DNA from 3 places in the Dryocola baronae genome. Region 2 is predicted to be linked to each of the others. Evidence: predicted binding sites of a transcription regulator. Region 2 holds the regulator's gene; each other region holds the start of a gene.
The links. Region 2 encodes CRP, which controls carbon source genes, mostly activating them, when cyclic AMP is high. Its sites were predicted from a motif close to ATGTGANNNNNNTCACAT; they were not measured.

Region 1 (10,733 bases), 1.4 Mb from region 2:
GGGCCGGTTACGATCGCGATCGTCGCGCTCTTTTATTTCGGCCAAAAGCCGCTCAAAGTTAACACTAAAGCCCTTTTCCTGCAACTGTAGCATACGCCTGTGAGCACGCTCTTCGGAGGATGCGTCAAGGAATATTTTTACCGGCGCATCCGGGAATACCACCGTTCCCATGTCTCGGCCATCGGCGATTAAGCCGGGCGCTTCACGGAAGGCACGCTGGCGGCGCAGTAAAGCTTCGCGGACGCGAGGAAATGCCGCGATTTGCGATGCCGCATTCGCCACTTCCTGGGTGCGGATTTCACCGCTGACATCTTCGCCTTCCAGAATCACTTCCAGATTGCCGTTTGTGGAAACAAACCGCACGTCAAGGTGCGCAGCCAGAGGAACCAGCGCCTCTTCCGATGCGACATCAACCTGATGATGCAGCGCGGCTAAAGCCAGCACGCGATAGATTGCGCCGGAGTCGAGCAGATGCCACTGCAATGCTTCCGCCATTGCCTTACACAGCGTGCCCTTACCTGCGCCGCTTGGGCCATCAATTGTTATTACCGGGGCGGGTGCCGTCATCTTTCTCTCCTTCTCGCTGGGTCGCGGGGCCTAAAACGTGAACGCCGCGCATTATACGCCGCAACCGGCCGGACCGTTATCTTTCCGGCTAAATATCCTGGGGAAACAGGCTGAGTGTAGAAGATTTGCGCAACATCGTTGTAAGGAAACGTAGGCAGATGAGAAAACCGCATCGAATGATGCGGTTAGCAGGAATTTAAGCGAGAGTACTGATACGAGCGAGCTGCTCGAAATAGTCCGGGAAGGTTTTCGCCGTACATTTGGGGTCGAGAATAGTTACCGGGGTGTCAGACAATGCCACTAGAGAAAAACACATCGCCATGCGGTGATCGTTATAGGTACCAATTTCAGCGTTCTGTAGCTTAACGGGCGGCGTAACGGAGATGTAATCCTCCCCCTCTTCAACAACGGCACCGACTTTACGCAGCTCGGTTGCCATCGCCGACAGGCGGTCGGTTTCTTTTACGCGCCAGTTGTAGATATTGCGTAACGTGGTAGTGCCTTTTGCGAAAAGAGCCGCCGTTGCGATGGTCATTGCCGCGTCGGGAATATGGTTCATATCCATATCGATTGCGTTGAGCTCGCCGCGTTCACAAGAGATAAAATCGTCTCCCCAGGTGATTTTAGCGCCCATTTTTTCCAGCACATCGGCAAAACGAATATCGCCCTGCACGCTATTACGGCCGATACCGGTCACTTTCACCGTGCCCCCTTTAATTGCGCCAGCGGCAAGGAAATAGGACGCTGAGGAAGCATCACCTTCAACCAGGTATGCGCCAGGAGACTGATAGTTCTGGCCGCCGCGAATAACGAAGCTACGATAGTCACGGTTTTCAACGCTAACGCCGAAGGTTGCCATCAGGTGCAGCGTAATATCGATGTAGGGCTTGGATACCAGCTCACCTTTGATAGTGATTTCTGTGTCGTTCGCCGCCAACGGGGCGGTCATCAGGAGGGCCGTCAGGAATTGGCTCGATACGCTGCCGTCTACCGCAACTTTTCCACCGGTAAAACCGCCGCATAAACGTAACGGCGGATAGTTTTCTTCTTCAAGATATTCAATTTGCGCGCCGCCTTGGCGAAGAGCATCGACCAGATGGCCAATCGGGCGCTCTTTCATACGCGGCTCGCCGGTTAGCACGATATTGTTATTACCAAGACATAAGGCTGCGGCCAGCGGGCGCATTGCCGTGCCCGCATTACCCAGGAATAGCTCGAGATCGCCGGATGCCACCAGCGGGCCGCCCACGCCGGTTACTTTGCAGCGTGTGCGATCTTCTGAAAGTGAATAGCTGACGCCCAAAGCTTTCAGCGCGTTAAGCATGTGACGAACATCATCGCTGTCCAGCAGGTTGGTCAGTTCAGTCGTGCCTTTTGCCAATGCAGCCAGCAGCAAAGCACGGTTAGAGACGCTTTTAGAGCCAGGAAGATTAATGGTGCCGTCGACGAGCGCGATGGGTTGTAACGTCAGGGATTCCAACATGGGGAAGATACTCTCAAATCAAACAGAAAATACCCCGCAGGTTCGACCCGCGGGGAGAATAGCTACGTGCGACAGATTACCCGTGGCGACGTTCGAAGTTAACCATAAAGTCAGTCAGCGCTTGAACGCCTTCCAGCGGCATGGCGTTGTAGATTGAAGCGCGCATTCCGCCTACCACCCGGTGGCCTTTCAGAGCGTGCAAACCGGCAGCAAAAGATTCTTCCAGGAAGAGTTTATCCAGGCCGCTGTCTGCCAGCTGGAACGGCACGTTCATGCGGGAACGGTTAGCCGGGGCGACATCATTGCGGTAGAAATCGCTGCTATCAATCACGCCATAAAGCAGGTCTGCTTTTGCCTGGTTGATTTTGTCCATTGCCGCTACGCCACCCTGCTCTTTCAGCCATTTGAACACCAGGCCTGAGAGATACCAGGCGAAGGTCGGCGGCGTGTTAAACATAGAGTCGTTATCGTTTAGCACCGTGTAATCGATAATCGACGGACAAGACTGATGGGCTTTACCAAGCAGATCCTCGCGCACGATAACGATCGTAAGGCCTGCTGGGCCAATGTTTTTCTGCGCGCCAGCGTAGATCACGCCAAAGCGGCTCACGTCTAACGGCTGGGACAAAATAGTTGAAGAAAAGTCTGCCGTAACCACCGCCTTGCCGAAATCAGGCGTTTCATGGATAGCGATGCCGTCGATAGTTTCGTTCGGACAATAGTGCAGATAGGCGCTTTCTTCGGACACCTGCCATTCGCTCATTGGGCGGATAGCACGCAGGCCGTCAACGGTGATTTTTGCATCAAAGACGTTTGGCGTGAGGTATTTATGCGCTTCTTTTACCGCGCTGTTAGCCCAGTAGCCGCCGTCAACATAGTCCGCGGTTTTCTTGTCGCCAAGCAGGTTTAAAGGAATACCGGCAAACTGGCCGCGGCCACCGCCGTGGCAGAATAAAACTTTATAGTTCGAGGGGATTTGCAGCAGATCGCGAAAATCCTTTTCAGCCTCTTCGGCTACCTGAATAAACTCTTTGCTACGGTGGCTAATCTCCATAACGGAGGTGCCTAAGCCATTCCAGTCGCAAAGTTCGTGCTGCGCGCGACGAAGCACTTCAGCCGGCAGCATCGCTGGACCGGAACTAAAATTGTAAACCTGAGTCATTTCCCCTCACCCTGCTTGTAGCAATAAGTTTTTATGCGTCATCGGTTTTATCACTCACTTGCGGAGCCTGCAATGGTTAATCCGGCATGGTGCGGGAATGTGCGCAAAATCACACAATACAATTCACCAGCTAGCCGAAGAAATACACTATTTACCCCCATCAGGTGACGCGGGTAGCGGTACAGGCCTTAATCCAGACGTGGTGATCGCAGCGCGGACACGCGGCTTTTTCACCCGCGTTGAAGGTGACGACTTCGCTGCAGTGAATGCACGCGTAGTCAGCGTCTTCAGGTGCTCGCACGACTCGCTCAGTGCAAGGTTCGGGCAAGATCGACAGGCCGGGCTTAACGAGATGATCGGGAAAGAAGTAAACGCTTATTTGCCCGTTCGTTTCGAGAATGGCCAACCGCACCTGGCCTAAGTGCTCAACACCCCGCAGGCGCAGTTCCATAAAGAATTCGAATTCGGTCATGTTCTGGGACTGCATTTTCTCCCAGGCAAACTCCCCTTCTTCTATTATTACCGCAGGTTTGCCCTCAAGAAGCTTTTCAAGCTTCTCACTGTGGCTCATCAACCACATGACCAGACGATAAAGGCAGGCAAGCGTAATAAACACTACGAAAACCGGCAGCATTGGCACATCGTGATAGAACGCAACGTCCCCCGCAGCCGAACCGAGGGTAAGGATGATCAGCACTTCAAAGAGTGACATTTGGCGTACGCCGCGTCGCCCGGTAATTTTCAGAAATAGAAATACCAATATAAAGGTGTAAAGGCTGCGAACAGCGACTTCCCACAAAAAATCCGGCGGCATTTCGTCGAACGCCATACGTTGTAAATCGAAGGTCTTCATTTTCTCCACCATAACAGTATGTTACTGAGCGTAAGCATAGCCTGTTATGCTAGCTTCGCCTGCATAATGCTGACGATAGCGTCGGCCTGTTAAAACCCGTATCATTGCGCGCTTTGCGTACGACAAAAGTGAACTCTCATGACTCAAACCTTTATTCCTGGCAAAGATGCCGCACTGGAAGATTCCATCGCTCGCTTCCAAAAACAGCTCACCGATCTCGGCTTTAATATAGAAGAAGCTTCCTGGCTGAACCCGGTCCCTAACGTTTGGTCGGTTCATATTCGTGATAAAGACAGCGCGCTTTGCTTCACCAACGGTAAAGGCGCCACCAAAAAAGCAGCGTTAGCCTCGGCGCTGGGTGAGTATTTCGAACGTCTTTCCACCAACTATTTCTTTGCTGATTTCTGGCTGGGGAAAACCATCGCCAACGGCCCGTTCGTGCATTATCCGAATGAGAAATGGTTCCCGATCCCTGAAGACGAACAGCTGCCTGCTGGCATTCTCGACGATCGCCTGCGCGCGTTTTACGATCCGGAAAACGAACTGACCGCCGGTATGCTTATCGACCTGCAGTCCGGTAACGAAGAACGCGGTATCTGCGCGCTACCGTTTACCCGCCAGTCCGACCTTCAGACCGTCTATATACCGATGAACATCATTGGCAACCTTTACGTTTCTAACGGCATGTCCGCCGGGAATACCGCCAACGAAGCCCGTGTTCAGGGACTGTCCGAAGTGTTCGAACGACACATCAAAAACCGTATCATTGCTGAAAGCATCAGCCTGCCGGAGATTCCGCAGGAAGTGTTGGCGCGTTATCCGGGCGTTGTGGAGTCTATCGCCAAGCTCGAAGCAGAAGGTTTCCCTATCTTTGCTTACGACGGTTCGCTCGGCGGCAAGCATCCGGTTATCTGCGTTGTGCTGTTCAACCCCGCGAACGGCACCTGCTTCGCTTCCTTCGGCGCGCACCCTGACTTCGGCGTGGCGCTTGAGCGTACCGTTACCGAACTGCTGCAGGGCCGTGGCCTGAAAGACCTGGATGTCTTTACCCCGCCGACCTTTGACGATGAAGAAGTTGCGGAACACGCTAACCTTGAAACCCACTTCATCGATTCAAGCGGCCTGATCTCATGGGATATGTTCAAGCAGGACGCGGACTACCCGTTCGTTGACTGGAGCTTCTCCGGCAGCACAGAAGAAGAGTTCGCTACGCTGATGGCTATCTTCAACGCGGAAGACCAGGAAGTGTATATCGCGGATTACCAGCACCTGGACGTCTACGCCTGCCGCATCATCGTTCCGGGCATGTCTGACATCTATCCTGCTGAAGACCTGCTGCTCGCCAACAACAATATGGGCTATCACCTGCGTGAAACCATTCTTGCTTTACCCGGCAGCGAATGGGAAAAAGAGGACTATCTGGATCTGATCTCCCAGCTTGATGAAGAAGGCCACGATGATTTTACCCGCGTGCGTGAGCTGCTTGGCCTGGCAACAGGCAAAGACAACGGCTGGTATACGCTGCGGATTGGCGAATTGAAGGCAATGCTAGCGCTGGCCGGTGGCGACCTTGACCAGGCGCTGATCTGGACCGAATGGACCATGGAGTTCAACGCCTCCATCTTTAGCGCTGAGCGTGCAAACTACTACCGCTGCCTCCAGACCCTGCTGTTACTGGCGCTGGAAGAAGATCGCCAGCCGCTGCAATACCTGAACGCGTTTGTTCGTATGTATGGTGCCGAAACCGTGGAAGCAGCAAGTGCAGCGCTTAGCGGCGAATCTGCTTTCTACGGCCTTCAGGCGGTAGATAGCGATCTTAAGGCTTTCCCGGCGCACCAGGCCCTGTTAGCCGCTTACGAAAAATTACAACGCGCTAAAGCGCGTTTCTGGGAAGTTAACTAACTGATACTTTTCAGAGGATGCGCGAATAGCGCGGCTTGAGCTATATTAAGGGGCAATTTTAATTGCCCCTTGTTTTTATTACGGTCAAAATAATTCCATATGTAGCCAATCAGTTAAATGCCAGTGAAATATTTGGGGATTAATCTATAAATATTGTTGCTATTATTTTGAATTACTCCGTTTTAATTAACCCAGGAAAGGAGCGAAGCGACTAAAATTCAAATTACCTTATAATATTTAAACTTTATTTTTATTGGGATAATCAGTAACTTAGGTTGAAAAACAGGTAATCACCTGCTTTTTTCAGGTCTATAAGCTTGGCGAGATATGATCCATATCAATTTTTACTCTATAATGCTTTGTTAGTATCTCCTCGCCGAATAAATAAGAGAGAGTTAGTGTGAAAGCTGACAACCCTTTTGATCTATTACTTCCACCAGCCATGGCAAAAGTTGCCGAAGATGCTGGCGTCTATAAAGCAACGAAACACCCGCTAACCACGTTTTATTTAGCGATCACCGCGGGTATGTTCATCTCGATTGCCTTTGTCTTTTACATCACCGCCACGACCGGTACCTCAACGATTCCGTTTGGTATCGCGAAACTAATTGGCGGAACCTGCTTCTCTCTGGGTTTAATACTCTGCGTTGTCTGCGGTGCTGACCTCTTCACTTCCACCGTGTTGATTGTTGTCGCGAAAGCGAGCGGTCGCATCACGTGGGGACAGTTAGCGCGTAACTGGATTAACGTTTACGTAGGTAACCTGATTGGCGCGCTGCTGTTCGTACTGCTGATTTGGCTGTCAGGCATGTATATGACGGCTAACGGTCAGTGGGGGCTAAATGTCCTGCAAACCGCCGACCATAAAATGCATCACACGTTCATCGAAGCCGTGTGCCTCGGTATTCTTGCGAACTTAATGGTTTGTCTGGCGGTCTGGATGAGCTACTCCGGTCGCAGTTTGATGGACAAGATGTTTGCTATGATCCTGCCGGTCGCCATGTTTGTTGCCTGCGGCTTCGAGCACAGTATTGCAAACATGTTTATGATCCCGATGGGTATCGTCATACGTGATTTCGCAAGCCCGGAATTCTGGACCGCTGTTGGGTCTACTCCGGATAGTTTCTCGCATCTGACCATTCTGAACTTCATCACTGATAACCTGATTCCGGTAACTATCGGGAACATCATCGGCGGTGGTTTGTTGGTTGGGTTGACATACTGGGTAATTTATCTGCGCGGTGGCGATAAGCACTAAGTGCTGTCCATCATGCAGGGAATAAGAAATCCACATTAGAAGGTAGGTGTTACATGTCCGAGCTTAATGAAAAGTTAGCCACAGCCTGGGAAGGTTTTGCTAAAGGTGACTGGCAGAATGAAGTCAACGTACGTGACTTTATTCAGAAAAACTACACCCCGTACGAGGGTGATGAGTCCTTCCTGGCAGGTGCGACCGATGCAACTACCGAGCTGTGGGACAAGGTAATGGAAGGCGTTAAACAGGAAAACCGCACTCACGCGCCTGTTGACTTCGATACCGACCTCGCTTCAACCATCACTTCTCATGATGCTGGTTACATCAACAAGTCCCTCGAAACCATCGTGGGCCTGCAGACTGATGCTCCTCTGAAACGTGCCATCATTCCGTTCGGCGGCATCAAAATGGTTGAAGGTTCTTGCAAAGTGTACGGTCGTGAACTCGACCCAATGCTGAAAAAGATCTTCACCGAATACCGTAAGACTCACAACCAGGGCGTGTTTGATGTTTACACCAAAGACATCCTGAACTGCCGTAAATCCGGCGTCATCACCGGTCTGCCAGATGCGTATGGCCGTGGTCGTATCATCGGTGACTACCGTCGCGTAGCGCTGTACGGTATCGACTTCCTGATGAAAGACAAATTCGCTCAGTTCAACTCTCTGCAGACCAAACTGGAAAACGGCGAAGATCTGGAAGCGACAATCCGCCTGCGTGAAGAAATCTCTGAACAGCACCGCGCTCTGGGTCAGATCAAAGAAATGGCTGCTAAATATGGCTGCGATATCTCTGGTCCTGCGACTAACGCTCAGGAAGCTATTCAGTGGACTTACTTCGGCTACCTGGCTGCGGTTAAATCTCAGAACGGCGCTGCAATGTCCTTCGGTCGCGTATCCACCTTCCTGGATGCTTACATCGAACGTGACCTGAAAGCGGGTAAAATCACTGAGCTTGACGCACAGGAAATGATTGACCACCTGGTCATGAAACTGCGTATGGTTCGCTTCCTGCGTACCCCAGAATACGATGAGCTGTTCTCCGGTGACCCAATCTGGGCGACTGAATCCATCGCTGGTATGGGTGTTGATGGCCGTACACTGGTTACTAAATCAAGCTTCCGCTTCCTGAACACCCTGTACACCATGGGGCCGTCTCCAGAGCCGAACATCACCATTCTGTGGTCTGAAAAACTGCCACTGAACTTCAAAAAATACGCGGCTAAAGTCTCCATCGATACCTCTTCTCTGCAGTACGAGAATGACGATCTGATGCGTCCTGACTTCAACAACGATGACTACGCAATTGCCTGCTGCGTAAGCCCAATGGTTGTTGGTAAGCAAATGCAGTTCTTCGGTGCTCGTGCTAACCTCGCGAAAACCATGCTGTATGCAATCAACGGCGGCGTTGATGAAAAACTGAAAATGCAGGTTGGCCCTAAAGAAGCGCCAATCACTGCTGACGTTCTGGACTACGACAACGTGTTGGATCGTCTGGATCACTTCATGGATTGGCTGGCAAAACAGTACGTCACCGCGCTGAACATCATTCACTACATGCATGATAAGTACAGCTACGAAGCGTCTCTGATGGCTCTGCATGACCGTGACGTTGTTCGCACCATGGCTTGTGGTATCGCGGGTCTGTCCGTTGCAGCTGACTCCCTGTCTGCAATCAAATACGCGAAAGTTAAGCCAATTCGTGACGAAGATGGTCTGGCGACTGACTTCGAGATCGAAGGTGAATATCCGCAGTTCGGTAACAACGATCCTCGCGTAGATGACATCGCTGTTGACCTGGTAGAACGTTTCATGAAGAAAATTCAGAAACTGACTACTTACCGTAACGCTATCCCGACTCAGTCTGTTCTGACCATCACCTCTAACGTGGTTTATGGTAAGAAAACCGGTAACACCCCAGACGGCCGTCGTGCAGGTACTCCGTTCGGTCCAGGCGCTAACCCAATGCACGGCCGTGACCAGAAAGGTGCTGTTGCCTCTCTGACCTCCGTTGCTAAACTGCCGTTTGCTTACGCTAAAGATGGTATTTCTTACACCTTCTCTATCGTGCCAAACGCGCTGGGTAAAGACGACGAAGTACGTAAAACAAACCTCGCGGGTCTGATGGATGGTTACTTCCACCACGAAGCGTCCATTGAAGGTGGTCAACACCTGAACGTGAACGTGATGAACCGTGAAATGCTGCTGGATGCGATGGAACACCCTGAGAAATATCCTCAGCTGACCATCCGCGTTTCTGGTTACGCTGTACGTTTTAACTCCCTGACTAAAGAACAGCAGCAGGACGTTATCACTCGTACCTTCACTCAAACCATGTAATTCACGGTTTGTCTGAAAAGGCGTAGAATAAAGGCTCCACTCAGGTGGGGCCTTTTCTTATCCCCCCCTGTCAGAACCGGTTTTGCAAGATAACTGCTACGTTTAGGTTATCTCGCAAAACTGATTCGACGCGGCATGCACTTTACAGACCGCGCTCAACCTGACCCGTGTTGTTTCATGGGTCAATACTGGAGAAAACACCGCAATGTCAGTAATTGGCCGAATTCATTCCTTTGAATCATGCGGTACCGTGGATGGCCCCGGTATTCGTTTTATCACCTTCTTCCAGGGCTGCCTGATGCGCTGCCTGTACTGCCATAACCGTGATACATGGGATACGCACGGCGGCAAAGAGATCACCGTCGAAGAGCTAATGAAAGAGGTGGTGACCTATCGCCACTTTATGAATGCTTCCGGCGGCGGTGTCACCGCATCCGGTGGCGAAGCTATTCTTCAGGCAGAATTCGTGCGCGACTGGTTCCGCGCCTGCCACAAAGAAGGCATTCATACCTGCCTCGATACTAACGGTTTTGTCCGCCGTTACGATCCGGTGATCGACGAGCTGCTGGAAGTTACCGATCTGGTGATGCTCGATTTAAAACAGATGAACGACGAAATCCACCAGAACCTGGTCGGCGTTTCAAACCACCGTACGCTGGAATTTGCGCAGTATCTTTCTAAGAAAGACATCAACGTCTGGATCCGCTACGTGGTGGTTCCGGGCTGGTCAGACGATGACGATTCAGCGCACCGCCTCGGGGAATTTACCCGCGATATGGGCAACGTCGAAAAAATCGAGCTGCTGCCGTACCACGAGCTTGGCAAACATAAGTGGGTGGCGATGGGCGAAGAGTACAAACTGGACGGCGTACATCCGCCGAAGAAAGAGACCATGGAACGCGTCAAAGGCATTCTCGAACAGTATGGTCACAAGGTGATGTACTAGAAACAAAAAACCCTCTTTACGAGGGTTTTTTCATATCAGGCATGCGCCACGGGCGTTGGATGATGCCCTGCTTTGCGCAGCAGCATCAGCAGGTAAACAAACGCGACGCCCGCAATCATCACAAATAGCAGGTTGTCGGAATAGCTCTGCATCAGCATAGCGGTGAACGTTGGCCCAAGCAGGCTGCCGATGGTATAGCTCAACAGCAGCGCCTGGTTCATCGCCA
Region 2 (10,733 bases):
TGGTAGAAATTCGGCTACTAAAGGAAGGAGTGTGCTATGAAGTAAGGAAACCCTGCGCATCGGAGAGAAAATGAGTCACGAAACGCTGCAACAGATCCAAAACGTTCGCCTGGCCGGTCGCCCGGGCTTCTGGCAAATCGCTATTGCGGACGGACGCATCAAGAAGATTTCGCCGATGGGCGAAACGCAGCGGGAAAGCGAGCGAGTGCTCGACGGGCGCGGCGGGCTGGCGATAGCGCCGTTTATCGAGCCGCATATCCATCTGGACACCACGCAAACCGCCGGGCAGCCGAGCTGGAACCAGTCCGGTACGCTGTTTGAAGGCATCGAACGCTGGGCCGAACGCAAGGCGTTGCTTAACCATGAAGACGTGAAGCAGCGCGCGTGGCAGACGCTGAAATGGCAGATAGCCAACGGTATTCAGTATGTGCGTACCCATGTGGATGTTTCCGATCCGTCGCTGACCGCCCTGAAAGCGATGCTTGAGGTGAGGCAGGAGGTTGCGCCCTGGGTCGAGCTACAGATAGTCGCCTTCCCACAGGAGGGGATTCTTTCCTATCCGAACGGTGAGGCTTTGCTGGAAGAGGCGCTTCGGCTGGGCGCTGACGTGGTCGGCGCAATCCCGCATTTCGAATTCACCCGCGAGTACGGCGTCGAGTCGCTGCACAAAACCTTCGCGCTGGCGCAGAAATATGGCCGCCGCGTGGACGTTCACTGCGATGAAATCGACGACGAGCAGTCGCGCTTTGTCGAAACCGTTGCCGCGCTGGCGCATCGTGACGGCATCGGCGATCGCGTTACCGCCAGCCACACCACGGCGATGCACTCCTACAACGGCGCTTACACCTCGCGCCTGTTCCGCCTGTTGAAGCTGTCCGGCATTAACTTTGTCGCTAACCCGCTGGTGAATATCCATCTGCAGGGGCGGTTCGATGATTACCCCAAACGGCGCGGCGTGACCCGCGTAAAAGAGCTGCTGGAGGCGGGGATAAACGTCTGCTTCGGTCACGACGATGTGTTTGACCCGTGGTATCCGCTGGGCACCGCGAACATGCTGCAGGTGCTGCATATGGGGCTGCACGTCTGCCAGATGATGGGCTATCAGCAAATCGACGAAGGCCTGAAGCTGATTACGGAAAACGGCGCGCGGACGTTTGGCGTGCAGGAGTACGGTATCGAAGAAGGGAAGCCTGCGAATCTTATCATTCTGCCAGCGGAAAGCGGGTTTGATGCGGTGCGGCGTCAAGTGCCGGTGCGCTGGTCGGTGCGCGAGGGAAGGGTGATTGCGACGACGCAGCTTTCGCAAACCTGGGTGATGCTGGGCGAAGCGGAAGAGATTAAGTACGCCGGGCCTTCTCCTCGTTAAAGCCTGTTTTGTAAGGCGGGTAAGCGAAGCGCCACCCGCCGCTACTCAACGGGAACTTAGTGAGCCGCTGCCGCCGCGTTATGCTGGCGGTGTTTGGTCACCAGACCGAGCACCACGCACATCACGAAGACCACCGCGTACAGGCCGTTTGCGGTTTGCAGCGCCGCGTGCGGGCCGCTGTGGGCAACGATCGGGCCGGTCACCACGAAGGTCAGCATGGTGCCGATGGTGCCGCAGGTCAGCACGAAGTTAACCAGCTTCGGCGAGGCGATTTTGGTTTGCAGAGAGCCAAGCGTAATGATGGTGGTGTAAATCGCGCTGGAGAAGAAGCCCAGGGCCAGGATAAACCACGCCAGGTGTGCAGGTTCGCCGGTGTTGAACAGATACATCAGCACGGTTGCCGCGCCCGCGAGCACCATCAGAATGCGCTGCAGATCGAAGAAACGCAGCACGAAGCTGAATACCCACATCCCCACCATGTACGACATCCAGAAGTCACTGACCAGCTTGCCCGCGTCGTTGAGGTTCATGCCGATGCTTTTCGCATACTCAGGCACCCAGGAGATGAAGCCCAGCTGGCCAAGAATGTAGCAAAGCGCCGCGATGGACAGGAACAGCACGCCGATGCCCCATTTTTCTTTCGCGACGGGCGCAGTTTCGTCTTTCTTCGCGTGTTTGCCCAGCGCCGGGAATTCGCAGCCCAGGGTCAGCAGGAAGATGGCGACGTACACGAGGCCGATGCAGACGTAGACCCAGTACCAGTTGATGCTGCGCGCCAGCAGAATTGCGGCCACCATCGGGAAGATCATCCCGGCCATGCTGAAGAAGGAGTCGGTGAACAGCAGGCGTGAACCGCGCTGACGGCCTTCGTACATGTGGGTGATAAGGAAAGTACCGATCGACATGGTGATCCCGCTTACCAGACCCAGAACGAACATGGAGGCGGAGAAGATCATCAGGTTATGGCCCAGGATAAGCCCGGCTACGGCCAGCACCATCAGCAGGAATCCAAAACGCAGCTGGGTTTTCAGCGGCACGATTTCCATCAGCCAGGCGTTCAGGAAAATTGAGATCAGGATGCCCGCGTTCAGGAAGGTGAAGGTGTTACTCATGCTGGAAACCGGCAGTTGGAAGTACTCTGCGATGTTCCCCATCACCATCCCGGTGACAATCACCAACGCACCGGTCAGGGCGTAGGAGAAAAAGCTGATCCATAGCAGCTTGGTACGATTGCTGTTAGTCATATCTTGCCTGTGAATAGAAGTGTAAAGCGCGTTGACAGCGCTGTGGGCGAGTGAATTTTATCCGTGAATGTGATCGATTTAAACATTCATTGTAATTATGTTTGGATATTACCTTTCGTTTCATGAATCAGCTCACATATTTCAACCTGTAAAATAGATTCATTCATGCAAGTTATTGATTTCCCGAAAAGTAAAAAACGGTAAAGGGCTGGCGCAGTTAGCCCCTCCTCTTTACAATCTAGCAACTTGCTTCACTCACTGCCTTCGTAAGGAATTCCTGATGCTCAAATCGACTCTGGCGGCTGTTGCAGCTGTGTTCGCCATCTCGGCCATTTCTCCTGCTGCACTGGCGGCAAGCGGTGACCCCCATGTTCTTCTGACCACCTCCGCCGGTAATATTGAGCTTGAATTAAACAGTCAAAAAGCTCCCGTATCGGTGAAGAACTTCGTTGATTACGTCAACAGCGGCTTCTACAACAACACCACCTTCCACCGCGTGATCCCGGGCTTTATGATTCAGGGCGGCGGCTTTACGGAAGATATGAACCAGAAGCAGCCAAACCCACCGATTAAAAACGAAGCGGATAACGGCCTGCGTAACACCCGTGGCACCGTTTCTATGGCGCGCACCGCCGACAAAGACAGCGCGACCAGCCAGTTCTTTATCAACGTGGCGGACAACGCCTTCCTCGATCACGGCCAGCGCGACTTCGGCTATGCGGTATTTGGTAAAGTTGTGAAAGGCATGGACGTAGCGGACAAGATCTCCCAGGTTCAGTCCCACGACGTCGGCCCATACCAGAATGTTCCATCAAAACCGATAGTTATCCTCTCCGCGAAAGTCCTGCCATAATTTCCTGCGCGCGGGTTGTTGCAGCCCGCGCTCTGCCCGCTTCCCGGCAGCTGTGCAGAATGCTGCTTATACTTGTGGCAAAACAGTGACGCATTAAGGGAGGCGATATGGGCAAGAAACTCACCGAAAAGCAAAAAATCCGTCTGTGGGAACAGCTGCGTGGCCGTTCGTTTGAGGCCAGCTGCCGGCTCGACGTGCTTGAGCCTCACGCGCAGGATGAGCTTTTCGCAAAGCGAGCAGCGGCCATTGAGCTTGGCCCGCTGCACCGTGGCCTTCCGTGGCTGTGCTCCATCCATCAGCAGCTATTCCAGGATGCCTACGACTGGGCCGGTGAGCTGCGCGAGGTGGATATTTCGCGCGGCGACACCCGCTTCTGCCATTTCGAGTACATCGAAAACGAAGGCAACGATCTGATGCAGGAGCTGGAGGACGAGCATTATCTTGCCGAGCTGCCCAAAGCCGAGTTTATCGAGCGTCTGGCGCACTATTACTGCGAAATCAACGTCCTGCATCCGTTCTTTGTCGGCAGCGGCCGGGCGCAGCGCGTGTTCTTCGAACAGCTGGCGATTCACGCGGGCTACGTGCTGGACTGGAGCGTCGTCGATCCGCAGGCGTGGCAGGCGGCAAATCAGGCCGGCGCGCTGGGCGATCTGGCACCTCTTATTGAGATATTCACTAAAGTGGTGAGCGAAGCGCGGGAAAGCGAATAGAATAGCGCGGTTCTTTTTCTGCCGGAGCCGCCATGCTACTGCTTATCGACAACTACGATTCTTTCACCTGGAACCTGTACCAGTATTTTTGCGAGCTCGGGGCCGAAGTGGTGGTGAAGCGTAACGATGAAATCACGCTCGCGGATATCGCCGCCCTGGCCCCCGAGAAGCTGGTGATTTCGCCCGGTCCCTGCACGCCAACCGAGGCGGGGATTTCGCTGGCCGCAATCGAACGATTCGCCGGCCAACTGCCGATTCTGGGCGTTTGCCTCGGCCACCAGGCCATCGCGCAGGCTTTTGGCGCAACGATTATCCGCGCCGAAAAGGTCATGCACGGCAAAACCTCCGCCATTTCCCATAACGGCAGCGGCGTGTTCAGCGGCCTGAATAATCCGCTCACCGTTACGCGCTACCACTCGCTGCTTATCGATCCCGCGACCTTGCCCGACGGCTTTGAAGTCACGGCATGGACCGACAAAAACGAGATCATGGGGATTCGCCACCGCGAGTGGGATCTCGAAGGCGTGCAGTTCCATCCGGAAAGCATTCTGAGCGAACAGGGGCACCAGCTGCTGGGCAATTTCCTCAATCGTTGATTTCTTATTGCCATAAGATGCGTTTTTATGCATATTTCGTGATTATATTTTCATGAATGGCTACAGCATAAATACGGGATGGGGACTTAATGGCAACTGAACAATCAGCAATTACTCGCGCAACTTTCGATGAAGTGATTCTGCCGATTTATGCACCGGCCGAGTTTATCCCGGTGAAAGGAAAAGGCAGCCGCGTTTGGGATCAGCAGGGCAAGGAATACGTTGATTTCGCGGGCGGCATCGCGGTTACCGCCCTGGGGCACTGCCATCCTAAGCTTGTGGAAGCGCTGAAAACCCAGGGGGAAACGCTGTGGCACACCAGCAACGTTTTCACCAACGAACCCGCTCTGCGCCTGGGCCGCAGGCTGATTGACGCCACCTTTGCCGAGCGCGTCCTGTTTATGAACTCCGGCACCGAGGCCAACGAAACCGCCTTTAAGCTGGCGCGCTACTATGCGTCCACCCGCCACAGCCCGTATAAAACCAAGATTATCGCTTTCCATAACGCCTTCCACGGCCGCTCGCTGTTTACCGTTTCGGTGGGTGGACAGCCCAAGTATTCCGACGGCTTTGGCCCCAAGCCCGCCGACATCATCCACGTTCCGTTTAACGATCTTCACGCGGTGAAAGCCGTGATGGACGACCATACCTGTGCGGTCGTCGTGGAGCCTATTCAGGGCGAAGGTGGCGTCACCGCCGCTACGCCGGAATTCCTCAAGGGATTGCGCGCGCTGTGCGACGAGCACAAAGCGCTGCTGGTGTTCGACGAAGTGCAGTGCGGCATGGGCCGTATCGGCGAGCTGTTTGCCTACATGCACTACGGCGTGACGCCGGACATTCTGACCAGCGCCAAAGCCCTCGGCGGCGGATTCCCGGTAAGCGTCATGCTGACTACGCAGGAGATTGCTTCAGCTTTCCACGTCGGGACGCACGGTTCCACCTACGGCGGCAACCCGCTGGCCTGCGCGGTGGCGGGTGCGGCCTTTGATATCATCAATACGCCGGAAGTGCTGAAAGGCGTAACGGCAAAACGCGAAAAGTTCGTTGAGCATTTGCAGCAGATCGACAAAGAATACGACGTGTTCAGCGATATTCGCGGCATGGGCCTGCTGATTGGCGCGGAGCTTAAGCCGCAGTACAAGGGCCGCGCGCGTGAGTTCCTTTATGCAGCCGCACAGGAAGGCGTTATGGTGCTGAACGCGGGGCCGGACGTGATGCGCTTCGCGCCGTCGCTTATCGTTGAAGAGGCGGATATTGCCGAGGGTATGCAGCGTTTTGCGAGCGCCGTCGCGAAGATTGTTAAAGGGTAGATATTTGCGGAATTCGGTGGATGGCGCTGCCGCTTATCCACCCTACGAACGTCGCAAGCGTCTGCTGAGCCAAATGCCATGATGCGGGCGCTGACGCCATGCCACTGACGAAATGGTGTGCATGGTGTTGAGGTGCCCCAGAACCCGCTGTAAATGCTGTTCCATCGTGCTTAGCGGCCCGGTCGGCAGCGCCTCTGAATCCAGAATCACCGCGTCTTTCGTTTCCCCCGGTCCGTCATATTCCAGACGCTGCTGGCACCTTTGCAGCGCGACTTCACAGGCTTGCAGGTAGCGCTGCGCCAGGTCCGGCGTCAGCATATTGTGCTCGCGGGCAAGCGTCGTCATCGCGTTGATATGCTCGACGATAAACTGGCTGTGCGTCACCCATAGCTTCATGTCATCCAGATAGTGCGAGTTGAAGCCCGGCTCCTGCATCGCCTGGTTGAGCGAGTTAAACAACGCGTTGTGCGCCTGGTTGACCTTCATGCGCTGCCAGGCCAGCGGCGTCGGCTGCGGGTCGTGGCTTAGGATCAGCCGTATTGCTTCCTGGTCGGTTTCCAGCGCGTCGTGGGCGTTCTGGCGCAGCAGGCCGCTTTGCCACTGCGGCCACAGCCAGATCATGCCGCCAAAGGCAATCAGGCAGCCGAGCAGGGTATCGATCAGACGCGGCACGATGTATTGCTCGGCGCTAAGCGTAATCAGCTGCAGCGTGTATACCGCGGTGACGGTAAAGCCGATGGTGGCCCAGCCGTAGCTTTTGCGGATAAACAGGTAGCTCACCAGCGTAATGAGCAGCATCGCCACCAGCGTGTAGCTTTCCGGAACGTGGAAGTGGAGAGTGATCCCGGCAATCGTCAGGCCCGCCATGGTGCCCGCCGAACGGTGCAGAATCCGCACGCGCGTCGCGCCATAGCCGTTTTGCGTGACGAACATGATGGTCATCAGGATCCAGTAGGGCTTGGGCAGATGTAAAGATGCGCCCAGCAGGCTGGCGACGGTGAGCATGACGCCCAGCCGTGCGGCGTTGCGCAGCGCCGCCGATTTGAAGGAGAGATAGCTTTTTAGCGCGGGCCACAGCGGCAGGCGGCGCTGGCGATCTTCCATCAGATCGCGGACGTATAAAGGGCGCTGGGTGCGCAGCACGCGCGCGATACGGCTGAAGTGGTAGTGGCAGAATTGCCCGACCGGGTTGTCCGGGTTTTGGCGGGCGATTTTTTCCAGCGCCGCGATCTGTTTATCCATATCAAAGCGTCTGGGGTAGCGGTGATAAAGGATGTCGTCCGCCAGCACGCGCAGGCGAGACGCGATGGTTTGCGCGTTCCAGCGGATCACCGCTTCGGCGTGGCTTTGTTCAACGAGTTTCTGCACCTCTTCGGGCTGGTGCAGGCTGACGGAGATGTGCTCCTGGAGGTCGAGCGCCACCTGGAAAGCGCGCAGCAGGCGTTTGTAGCCGTTCTGCTGGTTAGCCGCCAGCATGTGCAGCTGCTGATAGCAGACGGTAATCAGATCGACGGCTTTTTGCTGGCGGGCCAGCAGCGGGGGCAGCGCCTTTTCCGGATCGGTGTGCTGCGTCAGCATGCCGTATTTTGCTTCGCAGTATTCGGCAAGCTGGCGGTAGAGCAGGCTCAGGGATTCGCGAAGCGGCTGCTCGCGCCACATCCAGAACCAGAACCAGTTAAAGACGCCGTACCAGATGGTGCCGGAAACATACAGCAGCATCGGTTTCCAGATAGGCATGTTCCCGGCCATGCTGAGGGTGAAGATCGCCGCAATCAGCGAGGCGGGGAGCAGGCGGGCGTGCAGGGCGCTGATTTCCGCGGTTACCCCGAGCATCAGCGCCATCACCATCAGAATTATGGGCAGCGGGATCGAGGTGTAGAGCAGAAGAAGCTGCATGATCAGGCTGCTGAGCGCAAACAGGCTGCCGCCGATAATCAGCCGCTTGAAGAAGCGTCGATGGGGGGTGTCCAGGCCAGCAATGTTGCAGCAGGCGGGAACTAACGAGAAAAGCAGGCCGTTTTGCAGGCTGCCCAGCACCAGGCCGACGGCCACGGGTAAACATAACACCAGCGTCTGACGCAGTGCGTAGTTAACCTCAGGATGATAAATAAGTCGGCGCCACATAGACTCGTCATACTTCAAGTTACAGGGGTGTTGGCTGCACTCACTCGCCCCGGTCACTTACTGGAGTAAGCTCCTGGGGACTCCCTCCCTTGCCGCCGACCTGTAACTCGAATTATTTAGAGCGGGCAAAGGGAGTTTTAGAGACAAAAAAGGCGTATTGCCGAAGCGATACGCCTTTTTGGAAACGGAAATTAACGAGTACCGTAAACGACGATCGTTTTACCGTGCGCGGAGATCAGATTTTGATCTTCCAGCATTTTCAGAATGCGGCCTACGGTTTCACGGGAGCAACCCACGATCTGACCGATTTCCTGGCGGGTGATTTTAATCTGCATACCGTCCGGGTGGGTCATGGCGTCTGGCTGTTTCGCAAGGTTCAGCAGCGTTTGAGCGATACGGCCGGTTACGTCGAGGAAGGCAAGGTTGCCCACTTTCTCTGACGTGACCTGCAGGCGACGGGCCATCTGGGAAGAGAGGCGCATCAGGATGTCTGGGTTAACCTGGATAAGCTGGCGGAATTTTTTATAGGAAATTTCAGCCACTTCGCACGCGGTTTTCGCGCGAACCCAGGCACTGCGCTCCTGGCCTTCTTCAAACAGGCCTAATTCACCGATGAAGTCACCCTGGTTCAGATAGGAGAGGATCATTTCCTTGCCCTCTTCATCTTTGATCAGCACGGCCACGGAGCCTTTGACGATGTAGTACAGCGTCTCTGCTTTTTCACCCTGGTGAATCAGCGTGCTCTTCGATGGATACTTATGAATGTGGCAATGGGACAAGAACCATTCGAGAGTCGGGTCTGTTTGCGGTTTGCCAAGCACCATGCGCGGTTATCCTCTGTTATAAACTGGCTACCAAAGACAGGATGCAAAACCTCCTGCCCGGCGTTGCAATCGTTAGAATATTTCCCACCTGGGGGAAATGGCCAGCAAGTCAATCTTGCCGCCTGTAATTAGTGATGTCCAATGCATACATACATCACGTCAATGTATCGAATGTAGCATCCGGATTGTTTTAGCATAGCTTTTGGCAAGTGTCTCCTATTGTCTCGTTTCAGCATGACGCAGGTCGCCTTCCGTTGCGACAATTGCTGCATCCGCGTACTCTGGAAGGAAATTTCTTAACAGGAGTAAGCAAAATGCAGGCACGAGTTAAATGGGTTGAGGGGTTAACTTTCCTGGGCGAATCGGCGTCGGGTCACCAGATCCTGATGGACGGAAATTCAGGCGATAAAGCACCCAGCCCGATGGAGATGGTCCTGATGTCGGTCGGCGGCTGTAGCGCCATTGATGTGGTGTCTATTTTGCAAAAAGGCCGCCATAACGTGACGGATTGCGAAGTGAAGCTGACCTCCGAGCGCCGCGAAGAAGCGCCGCGCCTGTTCACCCACATCAATCTGCATTTCATCGTGACCGGCAAAGATCTGAAGGACAATGCCGTGTCCCGCGCCGTCGACCTGTCGGCGGAGAAGTATTGCTCGGTGGCGTTGATGCTTGAGAAAGCCGCAAACATCACGCACAGCTATGAAGTGATTGAACTGTAATACGTGTCCTGGGCGGTATTTTGCCGCCCTAAACGACTTTTCTGCCTTCCGCCAGCCGTTGCACCAGCGGCGTCATTATCAGCTCCATTGCCAGCCCCATTTTGCCCCCCGGCACCACCAACGTATTGATGTGTGAAATGAAAGAGCCTTGCAGCATCGCCAGCAGGTACGGGAAGTCGATGTTATCCAGCCCGCGGAAGTGAATCACAACGAAGCTTTCGTCCAGCGACGGAATGCCGCGCGCGGCAAACGGGTTAGAGGTGTCTACCGTCGGGACGCGCTGGAAGTTGATATGGGTGCGGGAAAACTGCGGCGTAATAAAGTTGATGTAGTCATCCATCGATCTGACCACGGAATCCATCACCGCCTCCCGTGAATGGCCGCGTTCGCTGGTGTCGCGCACCAGCTTCTGAATCCACTCCAGGTTAACGATGGGCACCACGCCGACCAGCAAATCCACATAGTTGGCTACGTCGTGCTGCGGGGTGACCACACCGCCGTGCAGCCCTTCGTAAAACAGCACGTCTGTAGGTTCAGGCAGCGGCTGCCAGGGCGTGAAAGTCCCGGGGATTTGGTTCCACGGCACGGCTTCGTCATAGGTGTGGAGATACTTGCGGGATTTCCCCTGGCCGCTGCGCCCGTATTCGGCAAACGTCTGCTCGAGCAGCCCGAAGTCATTGGCCTCTGGCCCGAAATAGCTGATGTGACGGCCCAGGTCGCGCGCTTTACGAATCGCCATGTCCATTTCTGGGCGGGTATAGCGATGGAAGCTGTCGCCTTCGACTTCGGCGGCGCGCAGGTTGAGCTGTTGAAATATCTTACGAAACGCAAGGCTTGTGGTGGTCGTTCCTGCACCGCTGGAACCCGTGACGGCAATAACCGGATGTTTGGCTGACATAAGGCAACAACTCCATGGATATTCGAAGGGACTGTCACAGCGGGTGGATGGCGAATGCACGTATCCACCCGACGAAGGGCCTGAAGATG
Region 3 (10,733 bases), 3.8 Mb from region 2:
GTCTTCCAGCGCATCGCCCGTTGCGCCATGCATTTCGCGCAGGGAATCGGCGAGGTTCTGGCTGAAGGCCAGGCCTTCGTTTGTCAGGTCATGCAGCAGCGGCTGCCAGCTGGTGTCTTTGTTGCCACCGCATAGCATGCCGCTGATTAAGCCGTGCATTTCCGCAGGGGTCAGCCCCACGCCCTGTTGGTTCAAAAGTTGGCTTACGGCGTCGTAGCCTGGCATAGCGTTCTGTATAGACATGCATTCGTCATCGTTGGCAGGGATAGTTCATGTTATGCTACCACCAGGGACTCCGAGGCACCAGAAAAGGGCTTGTATCTTCATAACGGGGTAGCTATAGTGACGCCCCTTTCGTGGCCTGGAACAGGTTGCGACAGGCAGGCGAGTTAACAGCAGGAAGGTGGCATGTCTGCACAACCAGTCGATATCCAAATTTTCGGTCGTTCATTGCGCGTGAATTGTCCGCCTGAACAACAGGATGCGTTGAATCAGGCCGCGGTTGAGCTAGATCAGCGGTTGCAAGATTTAAAAGTTCGCACTAGAGTCACAAATACTGAGCAGTTAGTTTTCATCGCAGCGCTGAACATTTGCTACGAGTTAGCTCAGGAAAAATCGAAAACCCGTGATTACGCTGCCAACATGGAGCAGCGCATCAAAATGTTACAGCAGACCATTGAACAGGCGTTACTTGAGCAAGGTCGCATAACAGATAGACAGGGTCCAAATTTTGAATAACGCTTCGCAGTTGTCTATGGTAGAGTAACTGTGAAGTCCAAATTTCTCTGAGATGTTTGCAAGCGGGCCAGTCCCCTGAGCCGATATTTCATACCACAAGAATGTGGTGCTCCACCGTCGGTGAGCATGCTCGGTTCGTCCGAGAAGCCTTAAGACAGTGACGCTACATTCACCTTGAACCAAGGGTTCAAGGGTTACAGCCTGCGGCGGCATCTCGGAGATTCCCTCTTTCTACCTGGTCATCACGTATGACAGCCATTTCCCAAGCACTACCTTCTTCGGTTTCTACACTTCGCACTGAAATTCGTCAGACCATCCGGCAGCGTCGCCGAGCTCTTACCGATACACAACAACAAACCTTTGCCGAACAGGCCGCTTCACGCATGCTGGCGTATCCGCCGGTGGTGAAAGCCTCCACGGTTGCGGTATTTTTGTCGTTTGACGGCGAGCTGGATACGCGCCCGCTGATCCACGCTTTGTGGCAGGCCGGGAAGTCCGTTTACCTGCCGGTGCTTCACCCGTTTACCAGGGGCAGCCTGCTGTTTCTGCGCTACGACCGCGACAGCCATCTGGTGATGAATCGTCTGAAAATCTTTGAACCGAAGCTCGACGTGCGCAACGTTCTGCCGCTGGACGGGCTGGACGTACTGATTACGCCGCTGGTCGCCTTTGATGAACAGGGGCAGCGTCTGGGAATGGGCGGTGGGTTCTACGACAGGACATTACAGAACTGGCGACAGCATGGCCTGTGGCCGGTAGGCCTGGCCCACGATTGCCAGCGGGTGCCGACGTTACCAGCCGAAGAGTGGGATATTCCGCTGCCCGCGGTGGTGACGCCGTCAAAGATTTGGGAGTGGTAAAAACGGTGGATGGCGCGTTCGCTTATCCACCTTACACGTAAGTTGTTGTTGGTCGGGTAAGCTTAGCGCCCCCTGACATTCAGCCTGGTAGTAGGTCGGATAAGCGCAGCGCCATCCGACATTTCAAAATAGCTTAGTAAAGCAGACGCGCGCGGATAGTCCCCGGAATCGCCTTCATTGATTTCAGCGCCGCTTCGGCAACGTCTTCCTCAGCATCGATATCAATTACTACGTAGCCCATATGCGGCGTCGTTTGCAGGAACTGCGCGGCGATGTTGATCCCCTGCTCGGCAAAAATCTGGTTCAGCGCGGTCAGGATGCCCGGGCGGTTTTCGTGGATGTGCAGCAGACGGCTGGTGGTGCCGCCGTGCAGCGGCAGGGAAACTTCCGGGAAGTTTACCGCAGACAGCGTTGAGCCGTTGTCGGAGTACTTCGCCAGCTTGCCCGCCACTTCCAGGCCGATGTTTTCCTGCGCTTCCTGGGTAGAACCGCCGATGTGCGGCGTCAGGATCACGTTATCAAATTCGCACAGCGGGGAGGTGAACGGATCGCTGTTGGTCGCAGGCTCGGTTGGGAATACGTCGATTGCCGCCCCTGCCAGATGCTTACGTGCCAGCGCATCGCACAGCGCCGGGATATCAACCACCGTGCCGCGCGCGTCGTTGATCAGCAGCGAGCCGGGCTTCATCAGCGCCAGCTCGTTCGCGCCAATCATGTTTTTGGTAGAAGCGTTTTCCGGCACGTGCAGGCTGACCACGTCGCTCATATTGAGCAGGTCGGACAGGTGCTGAACCTGCGTCGCGTTGCCCAGCGGCAGCTTGTTTTCGATATCGTAGAAGTAAACGTGCATGCCCAGCGCTTCCGCAAGGATCCCTAGCTGAGTGCCAATGTGGCCGTAGCCGATAATACCGAGTTTTTTACCGCGCGCTTCATACGAGCCGACGGCCAGCTTGTTCCACACGCCGCGGTGCGCCTTGGCGTTCGCTTCCGGAATGCCGCGCAGCAGCAGAAGCAGCTGGCCGATAACCAGCTCCGCAACGGAACGGGTGTTGGAGAAAGGTGCGTTGAACACCGGCACGCCGCGTTTTGCCGCAGCGTCAAGGTCAACCTGGTTGGTGCCGATACAGAAGCAGCCGACGGCGACCAGTTTCTCCGCCGAAGCGAGGATATCTGCCGTCAGGTTGGTACGGGAACGCAAGCCGATGAAATGGGCATCACGAATGGCTTCTTTCAGCGCGTCGCTGTCCAGCGCGCCTTTGTGATACTCGATGTTGGTATAGCCTGCCGCGCGAAGGTTCTCGACCGCTTTCTGGTGTACGCCTTCCACCAGCAGGAATTTAATTTTGTCTTTCTCCAGTGATACTTTTGCCATTTCCCGACCCTGTTTATCTGTTCTGTGTATAAGTTACCCTTCTGTCAAAATATCAAAATTTACGCCTGGGGCAATATAAACGATTGCGCGCAAGCGGGGGCGGAAGGCGCGAAAAAACGGGGAGTCAGAACAAAATGCTGGCTGGGATTGAGAAGCAGGAATGAATCACAGGTGCTTTACAGGAATGTGACATATGTCACCAAAATTACCGTTAAAATAATTTGTCATTTTTTATACGGCTTTTTGGGGCGCACAAGACGCCCCGGTCAGATCATTTAACGATGGTTTTCACGCCGTCAGCGGTGCCGATCAGCGCGACGTCCGCGCCACGGTTGGCAAACAGGCCGACGGTTACCACGCCCGGCAGGCCGTTGATCGCATTTTCCAGCGCGATCGGGTCGATGATGCTCAGGCCATAAACGTCCAGGATAATGTTGCCGTTATCGGTCACGACGCCCTGACGGTATTCCGGACGGCCACCCAGCTTCACCAGTTCGCGAGCCACGCAGCTGCGCGCCATCGGAATCACTTCAACCGGCAGCGGGAAGTTACCGAGGATATCAACCTGCTTGGACGCATCCGCGATGCAGATAAACTTGTCCGCCACCGAGGCAATGATCTTTTCGCGAGTCAGCGCCGCGCCGCCGCCTTTGATCATCTGCATCTGCCAGTTGATCTCGTCCGCGCCGTCAACGTAGATGCCGAGGGAATCCACTTCATTGAGATCGAACACGGTGATGCCGAGGCTTTTCAGTTTGGCGGTGGAAGCGTCGGAGCTGGATACCGCGCCATCAATCTGGTGTTTGATGGTGCCCAGAGCATCAATAAAGTGTGCGGCGGTAGAGCCGGTGCCCACGCCAACAATGGTGCCCGGCTGCACGTACTGGAGTGCTGCCCATCCGACTGCTTTTTTCAGTTCATCCTGCGTCATGGTTAATTGCCTGTGCTGTGAAAACTGACGCGCATTATAGAGCAAGCCCACGGGGAAAGTCCCCGAGAATGGCCGAACTCATCCGATCTTTGTGGATTTGGTCTGGATTGGTCACAAATTTATGTCATAGTGCTGGCATAACGAAAACAGGAGTTAGCAACAACAATGAAACGCCCGGACTACAGAACGCTACAGGCGCTGGATGCAGTGATACGTGAACGAGGATTTGAGCGCGCGGCGCAGAAGCTGTGCATCACTCAGTCAGCGGTTTCACAGCGCATCAAGCAGCTGGAAAATATGTTCGGCCAGCCATTGTTGGTGCGCACCGTGCCACCGCGTCCTACCGAGCAGGGGCAGAAGCTGCTCGCCCTGCTGCGCCAGGTTGAGCTGCTTGAAGAGGAGTGGCTGGGCGACGAGCAAACCGGCTCCACCCCGCTGCTGCTGTCGCTGGCCGTCAACGCCGACAGTCTGGCAACCTGGCTGCTGCCCGCGCTGGCTCCCGTGCTGGCCGACTCCCCTATCCGCCTGAATTTGCAGGTCGAAGACGAAACCCGCACCCAGGAACGCCTACGTCGTGGCGAAGTGGTTGGCGCGGTTTCGATTCAACCGCAGCCGCTGCCGAGCTGCCTGGTCGATCGCCTGGGCGCGCTGGACTATCTGTTCGTCGGCTCGAAGGATTTTGCCGCACGCTACTTCCCGAACGGCGTGACGCGCTCGGCGCTGCTTAAAGCCCCAGCGGTCGCCTTTGACCATCTGGACGATATGCACCAGGCCTTCTTACAGCAGAATTTCGACCTGTCGCCGGGCAGCGTGCCGTGCCACATCGTTAACTCGTCGGAAGCCTTCGTACAGCTGGCGCGTCAGGGCACCACCTGCTGCATGATCCCGCACCTGCAAATTGAAAGAGAGCTGAACAGCGGCGAGCTTATTGACCTGACGCCGGGGCTGATGCAGCGCCGTATGCTGTACTGGCACCGGTTCGCGCCAGAAAGCCGCATGATGCGCAACGTCACGGACGCGCTGTTGGAGTATGGACACCGGGTCCTGCGCCAGGACGCCGAATAGCAAAAAGCCCGCTCATCGTAGCGGGCTTTTTTGTCGGATGGCGCTAACGCTTATCCGACCTACGGGTGACGCATTTGTCGGGCGGCTTTGTCGTACGACGCTAATGCTTATCCGACCTACGGATAACGCATTTGTAGGGTGGATAAGCGTAAGCGCCATCCACCAATTGCTAACTACTGCTGCGCCGGCTGGCTCTGATTGCGTTCCAGCTCGAACACCACGTCTACCTGATCGTCAAACTGGATGGTCTGCTGATCGTAGGTATCGTCGGCGGAAACCGGCGCTGCGGCATCGGCTTTCATCATCCGCACCATCGGCGCTGGCTGGTAGTTTGAAACGTGGTAGCGCACGCTGTAAACCGGCCCCAGCTTGCTGTTGAAGCCTTCGGCTAACAGCTTCGCCTGACGGCTTGCGTCGTCGATGGCAGCTTTACGCGCCTTGTCTTTGTACTCTTCCGGATGCGCAACGCCCAGCGACACGGAACGAATTTCGTTCAGGCCAGACTTCAGCGCGCCGTCGAGCAGCTCGTTCATTTTGTCGAGCTTGCGCAGCGTCACTTCAACCTGACGCACGGCGCGGTAGCCTTTCAGCTGGGTTTTGCCGTCTTTCAGGTACTCATATTCCGGCTGGGTACGCAGGTTGGCAGCGTTGATGTCTTTCTTCTCAACGCCGCTTTGCTGCAGGAAGGTCAGGTACTGTGCAACGCGGTCGTCAGCCTGTTTCTTAGCCGAGGCCGCGTCTTTAGCAGAGACGTTAACTTCGATGGCGAGCGTTGCGATATCAGGAACGGCGTCAACGCTTGCGGTACCGGACGTGACAACATGCGGACCATTAGGCAGTTCGTCTGCCAGCGCCGGAACCGAGCCAAATCCTACTAAAGCGGCTAATGCCAGGGTTTTAAACTTCACTGTAATTTCTCCATGCTATGTTCCACTGTCATCACGTTACGAAAACGCGGTCGTTTGGCAGCAAGCATAGCCTGGTTCAGCACGTTGTCTATCGGATTTAGGCTAATTAGCGCACCAGCGCCGCGATGTGCTGCACCCCGTCCCACGCCAGCTGCGAGGCGATAAACCACATCACCAGGCCGACCAGACCGTTGATAATGCGCTGTGCTTTCGCGGTACGTAAACGCGGGGCCAGCCAGGCGGCCAGGATCGCCAGCCCGTAGAACCACAGGATTGACGCGCTCACCGTGCCCAGCGCGAACCAGCGCTTCGGATCGTCGGCCAGCTGTCCGCCCAGGCTCCCCAGCACCACAAAGGTATCGAGGTAAACGTGCGGATTAAGCCAGGTGACGGCGAGCATGGTCGCGATGATTCTCCAGCGCCCCTGCTTCATCACCTCCGCCGACGCCAGCTCCACGCTGCTGCTCATCGCGGTGCGCAGCGCGCCCCAGCCGTACCACAGCAGAAACGCCACGCCGCCCCAGGTGACGATAGCCAGCAGCCACGGCGACTGCATCAGAATGGCGCTGCCGCCGAAAATTCCGCCGCAGATCAGCACCACGTCGCTCAGCGCGCACAGCGTGGCAATCATCAAATGGTACTGGCGGCGAATGCCCTGGTTCATCACAAACGCGTTTTGCGGGCCCAGCGGAAGGATCATGGCCGCACCCAGTGCAAGCCCTTGAAAATAGTAAGATAACACGATGATTCGCTCTTCTTTGTTAAGCAATTGAAGAGGAGTGTAAGACGGAAAAATTATTAGAGGAAATGGATAATTTTAATGGTTAATAAGTACGACTAATAAGAACAGGGCCAGCCGAAGCTGGCCTGCGGGGATTATTCCTGAGTCGCTTCTTTGACGCGTTTGAAATTCACGTCCATCTGCGGATAAGGAATGCTGATGCCGGCCGCATCGAACTCTTTCTTAACGCGTTCGAGCACGTCCCAGTAGACGTTTTGCAGGTCGCCGCTGTTGCTCCAGACGCGCACCACAAAGTTCACCGAAGACGCACCCAGCTCGTTCAAGCGCACCGTCATTTCACGATCTTTCAGGATGCGCTCATCGCTATTGATGATGTTGGTCAGGATCTCTTTAACCTGGTCGATGTCCGCGTCGTAGGCCACGCCGATGATAAATTCGTTACGGCGAACCGGCTCGCGGGAGAAGTTGATAATGTTGCCAGCGATGATTTTACCGTTTGGCACCACGACGATTTTGCCGTCTGCGGTACGCAGCGTGGTGGAGAAAATCTGCACGCTAAGCACGGTGCCTGCGATACCTCCAAGGTCAACATACTCACCCGCGCGGAACGGACGGAAGGTCACCAGCAGCACGCCTGCCGCAAGGTTGGACAGCGACCCCTGCAGCGCCAAACCGATAGCCAAACCGGCGGCACCCAGCACGGCGATAACCGATGCGGTCTGCACGCCCACGCGGCCCAGGGCAGCAATCAGCGTGAAGGCAATAATCCCATAACGCACCAGCGCGGACAGGAAGTCTGCGACCGTGGCGTCAATGTGACGCGCGCGCATCACGCGGTTAAGCGCGCCGGAAACCATTCGCGCGACGATCATCCCGACGATGATGATGGCGATGGCCGCCACAATATTAACCGCATAGCTCAGCAGCAACGCCTGGTTGCGCACCAGCCAGCCCCCGGCATTATTGATACTGTCTACTACGTTGAGATCTTCCATTCAACTTTCCTTATGCTTACCCAAAACGTGCCCGAACGGGCAAAAATGAACCATCCCAAAGAGAAGGGCCTGTTATTAAAGGGTAAACAAAAAAGCCCGCCTCCGCCAGGAAGCGGCGGTTTAAGCGCGCGGCAATAAAAAAGGCCGCTGGTTTCAGCGGCCAAGGGTGGTGATGGAATCGTTTAAATGGCGTGGGTAAAGGTGCGGGAAATCACGTCCTGCTGCTGCTCGCGGGTCAGCGCGTTAAACCGCACCGCGTAGCCGGAAACGCGAATGGTTAACGTCGGGTAATTCTCCGGGTGTTCGATGGCGTCGAGCAGCATTTCGCGGTTCATGACGTTGACGTTCAGGTGCTGCCCGCCTTCGGTCTGCACGTCGTGATGGAAATAGCCGTCAAGCAGGCCGACCAGGTTGAGCTGGCGAACCCCGTCGTTTTTGCCAAGCGCGGCGGGAACGATGGAGAAGGTGTAGGAGATCCCGTCTTTCGCATAGCTGAACGGCAGCTTGGCGACCGACGTCAGCGACGCTACCGCACCTTTGGTGTCCCGCCCGTGCATCGGGTTTGCGCCCGGCGCAAACGGCATTCCCGCACGTCGGCCGTCCGGCGTGTTGCCGGTTTTCTTCCCATACACCACGTTTGAGGTAATGGTAAGGATCGACTGGGTCGGCACCGCGTTGCGGTAGGTTGGCAGCGCCTGGATCTTCTTCATAAAGCGCTCAACCAGATCGCAGGCGATGGCGTCAACGCGGTCGTCGTTGTTGCCGTACTGCGGGTAATCGCCTTCGATAACAAAATCAACCGCGAGTCCGGTATGGTCCCGCACCGGTTTGACGCTGGCGTACTTGATGGCTGAAAGGGAATCCACCGCGACCGACAGCCCGGCGATGCCGCACGCCATCGTGCGATAGACATCGCGGTCATGCAGGGCCATCAGCGACGCTTCGTAGCTGTACTTGTCGTGCATGTAGTGGATAAGGTTCAGCGCCGTGATGTACTGCACAGCCAGCCAGTCCATAAAGTGGTCGAGGCTTTGCATCACCTCGTCGTAATCCAGCGTCTCGCCGAGCAGCATTGGCATTTTTGGCCCGACCTGAATCTTGAGCTTTTCGTCCATGCCGCCGTTGATGCAGTACAGCAGCGTTTTTGCCAGGTTTGCGCGCGCGCCGAAGAACTGCATTTGCTTGCCGATGACCATTGGGCTGACGCAGCAGGCGATGGCGTAGTCGTCGCTGTCGAAGTCGCAGCGCATCAGATCGTCGTTTTCATACTGCAACGACGAGGTTTCAATGGAGACTTTCGCCGCGTACACCTTGAAGGGCTTCGGCAGCTTTTCAGACCACAGGATGGTCAGGTTTGGCTCAGGCGCAGGCCCCATGGTGTAAAGCGTGTTGAGGTAGCGGAAGGCGTTTTTCGTCACCAGCGTGCGGCCGTCCAGCCCCATCCCGCCAATCACCTCCGTGGCCCAAATCGGGTCGCCGGAGAACAGCGAATCAAACTCCGGCGTGCGCAGGAAGCGCACCATGCGGATCTTCATAATGAAGTGGTCGATAAGCTCCTGCGCCTGCAACTCCGTTAAGCGCCCGGCTTTTATATCGCGTTCGATATAAATGTCGAGGAAGGTGGTGGTTCTGCCGAGGGACATTGCCCCGCCGTTCTGCGATTTGACGGCGGCCAGATAGGCGAAATAGAGCCACTGAATCGCCTCCTGCGCGTCGCGCGCCGGGCGAGAAATATCGAAGCCGTAATTCGCCGCCATTTTCTGGATTTGCAGCAGCGCGGTGCGGTGTTCCGCCAGCTCTTCCCGCAGGCGGATAACCGACTCAAGATCTTCGCCCTTCTCAAGCTTGCCCTGCAGGTCGGCAAACTGAAGCTCTCTTTCGCGCACCAAATAGCTGATGCCGTACAGCGCCACGCGGCGGTAGTCGCCGATGATACGCCCGCGCCCGTAGCCGTCCGGCAGGCCGGTCAGCACGCCCGATTTGCGGCAGCGCAGAATGTCCGGCGAGTAAACGTCGAACACGCCCTGGTTGTGGGTTTTGCGCAGCGCGGTGAACTGATATTCAAAGTCCGGATCCATCTCACGGCCGTAGGCCTCAAACGAGCTTTTGATCATGTTGATGCCGCCGTACGGATGCAGCGCGCGCTTGAGCGGTTTATCGGTTTGCAGGCCGACGATTTTTTCCTGCTCTTTAATGATGTAGCCCGGCCCGTGGGCGGTAATGGTCGTTGCCACGTTGGTGTCGAAGTCCACCGGCGCGTGGGTGGCGTTTTCAATACGGATGCCGTCCATCACCTTTTCCCACAGCGCGGTGGTGGCAGACGTCGCGTTCGCTAAAAACGTTTCGTCCCCTTCATAAGGCGTATAGTTTTGCTGGATAAAATCACGAACGTTTATTTGCCGCTTCCACTCGTCGCCCGCGAAATTCAGCCAGGCATCGGAATAATTTGCTTCGGCAATATCGATATCCACATTCATTACTTCATTCCTTTGTACAATATTAATCATACCCTTTAGGTTTCGAGTTGCAGTCAGGCGGCAAGGGAGCAAATCCCCAGAAGCTTACTAAAGTAAGTGACTGGGGTTTGTGCGTGCGGCCAGCAACCCTGCAACTTGAAAGATGACGGGTATATCAGGCGTATTCTGCAAGGCGGCTTTTTTTACCGACATGCAGGGCGTCAAGAGCGATCATCTTTTCTTCATTTGTCGGAATTACGGCGATGGCAACTGCCGAGTTTGCGCTGGAAATTATTCGCTCCCCGACGTGGTTCGCATGGTTATTTTTATCCCCATCCAAATACATCCCGAAGATGCGTAAACGTTGCGTCACCAGTTCGCGAATTAACGTTGAGTTTTCACCAATTCCGCCGGTAAATATCAGACCGTCAAATTGTTTTAAAGACGTGGCGTGGCCGCCAATCGTTTTCGCGATGCGATGCACAAAAGTATTTATCGCAAGCCGCGCGCGCGCGTCGCCGTTATGCCAGGCCTTTTCCAGAGTTCTTAAATCCGAAGACAAGCCCGATATACCCAACAGGCCGGACGCTTTATTCGCCACCTGTTCAAGGTCATCCAGCGACTGGCCGGTCTGCCGGGCAAGCCAGGCCATGGCACCGAAGTCCA

Region 1: a site for CRP is predicted at 3,310-3,327, ahead of serC (3-phosphoserine/phosphohydroxythreonine transaminase). Genes of this name have one in related genera too.
Region 3: a site for CRP is predicted at 3,155-3,172, ahead of serA (phosphoglycerate dehydrogenase). Genes of this name have one in related genera too.

What each region holds. Positions count from the first base shown of each region.
Region 1 covers NZ_JBINNY010000001.1:3,226,942-3,237,674, forward strand. Annotated here, with positions in the region: gene cmk ((d)CMP kinase) at 1-567, opposite strand, end outside; gene aroA (3-phosphoshikimate 1-carboxyvinyltransferase) at 764-2,047, opposite strand; gene serC (3-phosphoserine/phosphohydroxythreonine transaminase) at 2,127-3,212, opposite strand; gene ACSPHG_RS15425 (DUF421 domain-containing protein) at 3,373-4,065, opposite strand; gene ycaO (30S ribosomal protein S12 methylthiotransferase accessory factor YcaO) at 4,204-5,967, shown strand; gene focA (formate transporter FocA) at 6,368-7,225, shown strand; gene pflB (formate C-acetyltransferase) at 7,279-9,561, shown strand; gene pflA (pyruvate formate lyase 1-activating protein) at 9,767-10,507, shown strand; gene ACSPHG_RS15450 (MFS transporter) at 10,543-10,733, opposite strand, start outside.
Region 2 covers NZ_JBINNY010000001.1:4,632,551-4,643,283, reverse strand. Annotated here, with positions in the region: gene ACSPHG_RS22035 (cytosine deaminase) at 71-1,366, shown strand; gene tsgA (MFS transporter TsgA) at 1,423-2,610, opposite strand; gene ppiA (peptidylprolyl isomerase A) at 2,891-3,463, shown strand; gene ACSPHG_RS22020 (putative adenosine monophosphate-protein transferase Fic) at 3,571-4,173, shown strand; gene pabA (aminodeoxychorismate synthase component 2) at 4,206-4,769, shown strand; gene argD (bifunctional acetylornithine/succinyldiaminopimelate transaminase) at 4,859-6,079, shown strand; gene ACSPHG_RS22005 (YccS/YhfK family putative transporter) at 6,122-8,203, opposite strand; gene crp (cAMP-activated global transcriptional regulator CRP) at 8,395-9,027, opposite strand; gene ACSPHG_RS21995 (OsmC family protein) at 9,342-9,746, shown strand; gene ACSPHG_RS21990 (phosphoribulokinase) at 9,775-10,644, opposite strand.
Region 3 covers NZ_JBINNY010000001.1:828,649-839,381, reverse strand. Annotated here, with positions in the region: gene ACSPHG_RS03890 (YecA/YgfB family protein) at 1-243, opposite strand, end outside; gene zapA (cell division protein ZapA) at 409-738, shown strand; RNA gene ssrS (6S RNA) at 780-963, shown strand; gene ACSPHG_RS03875 (5-formyltetrahydrofolate cyclo-ligase) at 987-1,598, shown strand; gene serA (phosphoglycerate dehydrogenase) at 1,732-2,970, opposite strand; gene rpiA (ribose-5-phosphate isomerase RpiA) at 3,242-3,901, opposite strand; gene argP (DNA-binding transcriptional regulator ArgP) at 4,067-4,966, shown strand; gene ACSPHG_RS03855 (oxidative stress defense protein) at 5,140-5,874, opposite strand; gene argO (arginine exporter ArgO) at 5,981-6,616, opposite strand; gene ACSPHG_RS03845 (small-conductance mechanosensitive channel MscS) at 6,751-7,611, opposite strand; gene pflB (formate C-acetyltransferase) at 7,794-10,088, opposite strand; gene tdcD (propionate kinase) at 10,243-10,733, opposite strand, start outside.